DNA from 3 places in the Brevibacillus sp. NL20B1 genome. Region 2 is predicted to be linked to each of the others. Evidence: predicted binding sites of a transcription regulator. Region 2 holds the regulator's gene; each other region holds the start of a gene.
What was found. Region 2 encodes LexA, which represses DNA repair genes until DNA is damaged. Its sites were predicted from a motif close to CGAACATATGTTCG; they were not measured.
Positions count from the first base shown of each region.

Region 1: a site for LexA is predicted at 1,192-1,205, ahead of KDN35_RS06810 (DNA polymerase IV). Genes of this name have one in related genera too.
Region 3: a site for LexA is predicted at 2,020-2,033, ahead of recA (recombinase RecA). Genes of this name have one in related genera too.

Region 1 is NZ_JAGTPT010000007.1:81,528-84,773, forward strand. It holds gene KDN35_RS06810 (DNA polymerase IV) at 97-1,179, opposite strand; gene KDN35_RS06815 (gamma-glutamyl-gamma-aminobutyrate hydrolase family protein) at 1,404-2,138, opposite strand; gene KDN35_RS06820 (peptide ABC transporter substrate-binding protein) at 2,165-3,246, opposite strand, start outside.
Region 2 is NZ_JAGTPT010000009.1:108,109-111,354, forward strand. It holds gene KDN35_RS08430 (UvrD-helicase domain-containing protein) at 1-66, opposite strand, end outside; gene crcB (fluoride efflux transporter CrcB) at 100-465, opposite strand; gene KDN35_RS08440 (DUF896 domain-containing protein) at 556-753, opposite strand; gene yneA (cell division suppressor protein YneA) at 859-1,134, opposite strand; gene lexA (transcriptional repressor LexA) at 1,354-1,977, shown strand; gene KDN35_RS08455 (DUF456 domain-containing protein) at 2,101-2,589, opposite strand; gene KDN35_RS08460 (hypothetical protein) at 2,951-3,175, shown strand.
Region 3 is NZ_JAGTPT010000008.1:1,716-4,961, forward strand. It holds gene KDN35_RS07150 (regulatory protein RecX) at 133-774, opposite strand; gene recA (recombinase RecA) at 878-1,936, opposite strand; gene KDN35_RS07160 (DEAD/DEAH box helicase) at 2,101-3,246, opposite strand, start outside.

The sequences.
Region 1 (3,246 bases), on a different contig from region 2:
TTTCGGCACTTACTATACCACACTCCGCCACCGGCTTGCAAAAGTTTCAATCCGCATTCAACCGCATTCAAATACAATCCGCGAGGCAGCACGGCATCACTGCCCGAGACGATGTCCCGTGTCCGCTTCATGAAAACCCTCCCACGAAAACAGCGTCAACTGCTCGTACCGCTGTTCCGTCGGCGGCGCAAAGTTGGAGAAACCAACACCGACGAGGCGCACCCCCGGGGAGTAGTCAAACGCGTCCAACAGCTCTTCCAGCAGGTCAGCCCAGTTTTCGCCGGGGGCGGCCTTGCGCTGTTTGGTCCTGAGGGTGAAGTCGGCGTATTTGATTTTCAGCGTCAGCGTTTGCGGGATGACACCCTCCTGCCTCACATCCTGCTCCGCCTCCTCCAGCAGGGCGGCAGCGATGGGGCTGACCGCCTCACGGTCGTATAGGTCAAACGGCAGCGTCGTCTCGCGGCTGAGCGATTTGGGAGCCCGCTCCGTCACGATTTCCCGGTCGTCCACGCCCCGGGCCCGATGGTAGAGCGCTCGTCCGAACTTGCCGAACAACTGCACCACTTCGTCCAGGGAAAGCTGCCAAAAGTCTTCCACGGTGTGAATGCCCTTTCGCGCCAGCAATTCCTGCGATTTTTTGCCCACGCCGTGCAGCGTTCCGACAGGCAGCGGCCGCAGCACCTCCAGCGCCTGTTCCGGTCGGATGACGACGAAGGCGTCCGGCTTTTTCAAATCGCTGGCGATCTTGGCGAGGGACATGTTGTAGGAGAGGCCGATGCTGCAGGTCAGGCCGGTCTCACGCTTTATCCGCCGCTTGATCTCCCGGGCGACGGGAACGGCGTTGTCGTATCCGGAGACATCCAGGTACGCCTCATCCAGTCCCACGGTTTGATAGCGATCCGTATAGGCGGCAAACACCTCGCGGATCTCCGCCGATTTTTCCGCGTAGCGCTCGTAGCGAACCGGCAGAAACACGCCGTGCGGACATTTTTTGCGGGCCAACGCCATCGGCATCGCGGACCGCACCCCGTATTTTCGCGCTTCATAGCTGCAGGTGGATACCACGCCGCGGTTTCCCGTGCCGCCGACGATCACCGGCCGGCCGCGCAGTTCCGGGTGATCCAACTGTTCAACACTGGCAAAAAACGCGTCAATATCCAGATGCAGGATCTTCTTCACAGGAGATACCACCAAACATACATTCTCATATGGCTATTATCGTTCTTTTTTTAAACGGATGCAAGATACAGCCGCCTGCTGCGTACGGTCGCCGCCTGCATCGTGTCAGCCGCCTGGTAACGTCCTCATGGTGACAAAAAACCGCCCTTCCCGAGCGAAGGGCGGCCTGTGCTGTTTTTTCTTTTGTATGACTGTCTTCCTTATTGCATGCTGTGGCCGACGCCTTACCGGGCCAGCGCCTTTACCTGACGCGCCTTGTTGACGAACGCTTCCGCCAGCTTCAGCATCGTGTCGTCGTGCGCCCACATGCGCTCCGGATGCCACTGCACGCCCACGTGCAGCCCGTCGAGGCTTTCGATCGCCTCAATCACCCCGTCTGCAGCCACCCCTGTTACCTTGAAGCCAGGGGCCACGTCTTTTACCGCCTGATGATGCGACGTATTGACGAGGATTTCCGTCTTGCCCAATGCCTCCGCCACAAACCCCGGCTGTAGCGTGACCTTGTGCGCCCCGTATTGTCGCGAACCTTTTTGCTCGTGTTGAAAGGCACCTGGCACCTGGCTTGGGATGTCCTGGATCAGCGTGCCGCCGCAGGCTATATTCAGGATTTGCATGCCGCGGCAGATGCCGAGAATCGGTTTCTTCAGCTCCAGAGCCAGCCGAATCACCGCCAGTTCCGCCAGGTCCCGTTCGTGCTCCACGTCCCCCAGCCCCTGCAGCGGCTCTTCTCCGTACAGATGGGGGGCGGGATCGTCTCCGCCGGTGAGAATCAGGCCGTCCAGCGATTCCACCATCGCGCGGAACGGCGCATCCGGGATGGACATCAGCGGCAGGATGAACGGAATCCCGCCGGTGCGGGCCACCCCGTCCACATAGCTGGTACCCACGTAGTAGAACTGGTCGAGATTGTTGTTGGGAAAGTACATTTTGGTACACGCTACACCAATGATCGGACGCACATGCGGTCACTCCTTGTAATCTGTAATTACTTTTCGTTGGATGCGTATTTGAAGTCGATGAAACCGAGCGGATCCACCACGACGTCTTTTACCGTGTCCTGCTTCACCCACGCGTAGGTGAAGTAGTAAATCGGCATCGCCGGCATTTCGTCCATGACGATGGCGTCCGCCTTTTTGAGGATTTCGTTGCGCTTTGTCGGGTCTGCTTCTTTTGCCGACTGTTCCAGCAGGGCGAGGAATTCCTTGTTCTCCCACTTGGACGTGTTCAGCCCGCCCTTGAAGACCTCGAAGAAGTTGATCGGATCGTTGAAGTCGCCGATCCAGCTTGCCCTGCCGATTTGGAAGTTGCCCAACTTCATCTGCTCGCGGTGAACCTTGTTTTCCTTGTTGACCAGTTTGACTTCGATGCCGAACGCCTTTCTCCACTGGTCTTGGATAACGGTTGCGATGCGCTGGTTCACTTCCGTCGTGTTGTAGGACAACGTGATCTCCGGCAGTTTGGAGATGCCCAGCTCCTTCATGCCTTCTGCCAGCAGCTTTTTCGCGGTCTCCACGTCGCCGTCCTTGAAATAGCCGTCCGGATTGAAGGCCATCGTCGGCGGCAGGATGCCGAGCGCCGGCGTGCTCTTGTACGGCACGACATTCTCGGCGATATCCTTGCGGTTCACCGCGTATGCGAAAGCTTGGCGAATTTTCTTGTTGGAGAACGGAGGCTGTGACGTATTAAACACGTACCAGTACGTACCGGCGGTCGCCTGGGTTTGCATCTTGCCCGAGTCCTTCAGCGCATTGAGCGCATCAAGCGGCAAGTCGCCCAGCGGCGAACCCGCCCAGTCCAGTTCCCCTCTTTCGAACATGGACAGCTCGGTATTGGCGTCTTCGATCATGTTGATCGTCAGTTTGGACAGCTTGACTGCATCCTTGTCCCAGTAGGACTCGTTTTTCTCCAGTTCGATGACCGACTTGTGTTCCCACTTCTTCAGTACAAACGGACCGTTCCCCACGTACGTCTCGGGGCTGCCCGCCCAGTTTTCGTTGGCCTCCACCACATTCTTGTTGACAGGGAAGTAGGTGACGGAAGCGACCAACTGCGGGAAGAACGGCGCCG
Region 2 (3,246 bases):
AATGGCGGACACCGTTTCATCCAGCCGCTTTTGTTCCTGTTCGTAATCGGGATGCCGAATCGTCACGTCCATCCTCCCTTCGCTTCAATCGCGCTGGCGTCAGCCCACATGCCGGCCCAGCCAGACTCCGGCTCCGCAGGCCAACAGCCCAATGCCGACGCTGAGCAGCACGTACGCCAATCCGCGTCCAATGTTCCCGTCGCCAAAAAAGGTGATGACCTCCAGAGAAAAGGTAGAAAAGGTCGTAAAGCCGCCCAACAGCCCGGTGGTAAAAAGCAGGTACAGCTCCGGCGGGAGAAACCCCCGCTCCTTTCCCCAGGCGTACAAAAGACCGATGCAAAACGAGCCGACAACATTGGCTCCCCACGTACCTGCCGGCCAGCCCGGCTGATTCAGCACCAGGCCCAATCCATACCGCACGATTGATCCGACAGCGCCCCCCACTGCCACAGCAAGCCACGACATGCGCATTCCTCCCTGTTCGCTCCGTTTCGTCGTAGAAAAAGACATCCAAGCGAAGCGCGTGGATGCCTTTTTGTGCCAGTACACGTTATCTTAATGTTTGGGACCGTTGTCCTCAAGATCTTCCACATAGCGGATCGATTCCAGGTTAGCCCGCAGGGACGCCTTGACAGCGTCGATGTACTTGCGCCGCAGTGCCTGCTGCTCCTGTTTTTCATCGTCGGTCAGGCCTTGTTCGCGGGATTTCTTGGCCAACTCGTTGATCCGTTTGATTTCCGCGTCGGTTACCACAGCCTCTCCCCCTACTCTCTGTAATGCCGCTCTATTATAACACATCGGCGGCACAACGCAAGCGAAAGGATATACACTGGCCTGCCCCGCTGTCTTGGCTGCCGTCTACTCTCCGACGGGAACAGCCAAGCGCTGTCCGGGGTATATGTCGGAGTTGTCCAGTCGGTTCATCTTTTTGATCGCGTACACCAGTTCGCGCACCTCCATGTCGGCTTCGTCCTGGTGCTCAACGGCAATTTTCCACAAGCTGTCACCCTTCTGAACGGTCACTACCTTCACAGGCACGATCGACGACGACTCCGATGCGAACACAAGTTCTGTCAGGAAGTAAAAAAAGAGAGAGAATACCACGAAAAAGATCAATGCCCCACCGCGTCTCACACCAGTGCGGCTATGGCGCTCCTGTTTTTTGGTGAAACGGTTGTGTGCGGATACAGCATGCATGATACCATCCCCCTGCAAACATACGTTCTATATTCTTGTTTTCATCATAATGCGAACATGTGTTTTGTGTCAAGCGAAATCGAACTAACGTTTGTCGAACGCAAGATCCCATGGTACAATATAGAAAACATGTTCGAGAAAACAGGGGTGTGGTCCATGTCCAAGCTATCCAGCAGACAACAAGCCATTATCGATTTCATTCGCAAGGAAGTCCGCGACAAGGGATATCCGCCGTCCGTTCGTGAAATTGGCGAGGCCGTCGGGTTGGCCTCCAGCTCCACCGTCCACGGTCACCTGGCCCGTCTGGAAAAGAAAGGATTGATCCGGCGCGACCCCACCAAGCCGCGCGCGATTGAGCTGTTGACCGATGGCGACCGCTATCAGGATGACTATGAAGTATCCGTCGTGCGAGTGCCCGTCATCGGGAAGGTAACGGCCGGGCAGCCCATTACGGCCGTGGAACACGTGGAGGATTACTTCCCCCTGCCGGAACACATTGTCACCTCGGACAAGGTGTACATGCTTCGCGTGTCGGGTGACAGTATGATCGAGGCAGGCATCCTCGACGGCGACTACGTCATCGTGCGCCAGCAAAACGTGGCCAACAACGGCGACATTGTCGTGGCGATGACCGATGAGGACGAAGCCACCGTCAAGCGGTTCTTCAAGGAGAAAAACCACTTCCGCCTGCAGCCGGAGAATTCCACGATGGAGCCGATCATCCTGGACTCGGTCACCATTCTGGGAAAAGTCATCGGAGTGTACCGGTTGATTCACTAGGAAAACGAATAGCCCGTATCTTTCCCGACCATCGTCGAAAGATACGGGCTCGTTTTTTCTATGGCGCTGTCAGACCGGCACGATCCGGTGCAGGAATTGCATCTCGCCCCCTTGGAGCATGATCTACAGGGCGGCGATGAAAAACCAGATGATCATCACGATTTGCAGGACGACCTTGACGACTGCGCTGCCGAGAAATCCGACGAGCGATCCCACCCCCGCCTTAATCGCCCGTTCAAACGGCTGGTTGGATACGAACAGCTCTACCAACACCACAAACAAAAACGGCAGGATCAGCATCCCGAACGGCGGGAACAGGAAAATCCCGAGAAAGATACCGACCGCCGCTGCAATCGACGACCACTTGGAACCGCCGTACCGCTTCACGAAGTACATGTTGGTCAGCAAATCGGCGCCGTACAGCAGCACACTCAGCACCACCATCCCCCACCAGAACGACGCCGGCAGCCCGGCCCCCGGTTCGGCGAGGACAAAGTGGTACAGCAAAAACCCGGCCCAAAGCAAAATCGTATCCGGCAAAACCGGAAGAAAAATACCGGCGATGCTTGCGACAAACAACGCCACGATGACAATCCACAGCAGTATTTCCATCGGGCACACTCCTTTCTCTTAGGATATACGGATTACCTCGCCAATCGTTGCATCCTTCTATATATTCTCGTCCACATTTTTGCAGAAGCCAGCCAGGCTGCAAAATTACACGGCCCCATGCGGTTCCATTTCATATTCACATCCGTGCTGGAAAGCAAGCGGATTACTGGTTTATCACTGCCTGGATTCGTTTTTCACATGACTCATCTTGGTCAGTATGCACGTATCAGTAAAAATAAACAGATTTTTCTTTTTCCATAAATCATAATAATTGACATATTTTATCATTATGGTTAATGTATTCTTTGGAATACGTCTGTAAGTGTACGGTCGATTAATACTTAGGAGGTACAAAAGTAATATGGAAGACGATGATATAAGATGCGAACATTGCAAGAAACTTTCTTTTTGGTGCGAAATCGAGCATTTGAGACCAAAGAAGTGCTCCATTCTCCGCGATGGAGAAATCTATTACATCTGTGAATATTGTATAGGCGAAATTGAAGTTTTAGGTGAAGGCGCTGAGGAAGTTGAATACTGGAATGAATGGGTGAAAAAGAAACGTTTGGAAAACGAACAATCATAACGCAGCCCCTGCCATGGGGCTGCTCAGACTGAAGACAAACGGTTCATTGAGTTAGCGTCCACAAAAAATGA
Region 3 (3,246 bases), on a different contig from region 2:
ACGGGTGTTCAGTTGTGACACTGGCAACGAGCGATCAAATCAGCGAAATAGTATGATGCACCAAGTAAATACACATCTATTTTATTATTTGTGAACAAGAAATGTCAAGAACTGCAAGTGTGCCGCTCCTGCCTACGACTCCACGTCCTCGCGCAATTCGCGGCGAATCCTCTGCACGATTGAGCCGGCGAACCCCTTGCGCGCCAGCATGGCCAGCAGCTTTCGCTCTTCGTCCGGTTCCGGCGGCCCTTGCCGGTGCCGCCGCTTTTTTTCCACCAGCCTGCGGGCCGCTTCCAGCTCATCCTCGTAGGAAACGGCGCGCACGGCCGCCTCCGCCGTGTCGCTGTCAATCCCCCGCTGCTGCAGTTCCATCCGCATCATGTACGAGCTGCGCGGCTTGAGCCGCATCCGCTCGTCGACCCACTGCCGGGCAAACCGCTCATCGTCCAGATAGCCCTGCTCTTCCATGCGGCGGCAGATTTCATCCGCCACGTCCCCTTCATACCCTTTTTCCCGGAGATAGGAAGCGACTTGTTTTTTCGTCCGCGGGCGGATGCCCAGATAGCGGAGTGCCAACAGGTAGGCCTTGTGCTTTTCTTCCGCCTCAAGCACTTCCCGGCAAAACGCCTCGTCCAGCTCTGTTCCCTTTAACAGCTGATACTTGACGAGGATGTCTTCATGAACGGAAAAGACAATGTCATCGCCGATCTGAATGTGATAGCGATGCTGGTTTTTCGCGTCGCGGTGAACGGCGGTAATCCGGCCGCTTTTCATCGCGCCTCTCCCCCTTTACGGCAAACACCGCCCGGCTCGCAGCTCCTCACACCGGGCGGTTTGAACATGAAACAGCCTGTCAGGCCGACAGGCTGTCATGCGATTAGTCGAAATCAAATACCGGTTCCTCATCCTGCTCCGGATCGTTGATCGGCTCCATGCTCGGGATGGAGCTGGGATTGAGGCTGTAATACTCACGTACTTTGGCTTCGATTTGCGCCGCCACTTCCGGATTTTCCTTGAGGAAGAGCTTGGCGTTCTCCCGTCCTTGACCCAGACGCTCATCGTTGAAGGAGTACCATGCTCCGCTCTTTTGAACCACATCAATCTCCGCGCCGATGTCGAGAATGCTGCCCTCTTTGGAGATGCCTTCACCGTACATGATGTCCACTTCGGCAGTTTTGAACGGCGGCGCCACCTTGTTTTTCACGACCTTGATCTTGGTCTTGCTGCCGACCACGTCGTTGCCCACCTTGATCGCTTCCGCCTTGCGCACGTCCAAGCGAATGCTCGCGTAGAACTTGAGCGCGCGCCCACCCGGAGTCGTCTCCGGATTGCCGAACATGACGCCCACTTTCTCCCGGAGCTGGTTGATGAAGATGGCGATGGTTTTCGATTTGTTGATGGCACCGGACAGCTTGCGCAGCGCCTGCGACATGAGGCGGGCCTGCAGCCCCACGTGGGAGTCTCCCATTTCGCCTTCAATCTCTGCTTTTGGCACGAGCGCGGCAACCGAGTCTACGACGATGATGTCAACGGCACCGGAACGCACCAGCGCCTCGGCGATTTCCAGCGCCTGCTCCCCTGTGTCAGGCTGGGAGAGCAGCAGTTCGTCAATGTTTACTCCCAATTTTGCCGCGTAGACCGGGTCCAGTGCGTGCTCTGCGTCGATAAACGCAGCTTGTCCGCCCTGGCGCTGCACTTCGGCGATGGCGTGAAGGGCAACCGTCGTTTTACCGGAGGATTCCGGTCCGTAAATTTCGATGATCCGTCCACGCGGGAATCCGCCCACACCCAGGGCGATGTCGAGGGCAAGCGCACCGCTGGAGACCGTGGAAACCTGAACGTTGGCCATGTCCCCCAGCTTCATGATGGACCCTTTCCCGAACTGTTTTTCTATTTGACGCAATGCGTTTTCCAAAGCAGCGCGACGATCTGACAAATGGTACACTCCCTTTCAACTCGTAACTGATTTGCTTGTCTTCATCATACATCGAGACAGAAGCGTTTGCCAAGTATTTTTTGCGAACAAATATTCGCATTGCAAAAAGAGGCCGTCCGTCCCGAAAACGGAACGTGACGGCCTGTGTCTGCGTGCTGTCGGTATCAGGAACGCTTGGCGCGCGGTTTTGCCGGCTCCAGATTGATCCGTCTGCCGTTGATGCGCGTTTGACGCAGCGATTCGTAGACGAACGGGGCTACGTCTTCGGGAACTTCCACGAAGGTGAAGTTCTCGAAGATGTCGATGCGGCCAACCGCCTTTCCGGGGATTCCGACGGACTCGGAAATCTCCCGCACCAAATCCTGCGGGCGTACGTTGACATTGCGGCCCACGTTGAGGAAGAAACGCACCATTCCCTTGGCGGCACCCGTCTCCCCGAAGTTGTAGGCGTCGGTATCGTCCGTCTCGCCGATCTCGGTATGGAACGCGAGGTGCAGCGCTGCAGCGGCGATTTTTTCAGCCGGGTACTGAGCGATGAGCGAGTTGGCCACCTTCAGGTACATGTCGGCCACTCCATCGCTCTCCAGCAGGTTGACCAGTTGTTCCCGCAGCTGTTCCTGCTTGCGTTCCGCCACTTCCTCCAGGGACGGCACGTTGCGGCAGATCAGTTGGGCTTTGGTCTGTTTCTGGATGAACATCATCTGGCGCATCTCGCGCGGCGTCACCAGCGTCATGGCAATGCCTTTGCGGCCGGCGCGGCCCGTACGGCCGATCCGGTGCACGTAGCTTTCCGAATCCTGCGGAATGTCGTAGTTGATGACGTGGGAGACGTTGCCGACGTCAATGCCGCGCGCCGCCACGTCGGTCGCGATCAACAGTTCGATGGAACCCTCGCGGAACGCATTCATCACCTTGTCGCGCTGAGCCTGGGACAGGTCGCCGTGCAGACCGTCGGCCAGGTAGCCGCGCGCCTGCAGCACTTCGGTCAGCTCGTCCACGCCCCGCTTAGTGCGGCAGAAGATGATTCCCAGCTCGACGTCTTCGCTGTCCAGAATGCGGCAGAGGCTTTCCACCTTGTTCCGTTCAAATACCTTGTAGTACACCTGCTCGATCAGTGGAGCGGTCACTTCTTCGCGGCTGACGGCGATCGTCTGCGGCTGTTTCATGTAGCGGGTCGCCAGGCGTTTGATTTCCGGCGGCATGGTCGCGGAGAACAGCAGGGTCTGACGGTCTTCCGGGAGGTGGTTGATAATGGTTTCAATGTCGTCGATGAATCCCATGTCCAGCATTTCATCCGCTTCGTCCAGGAC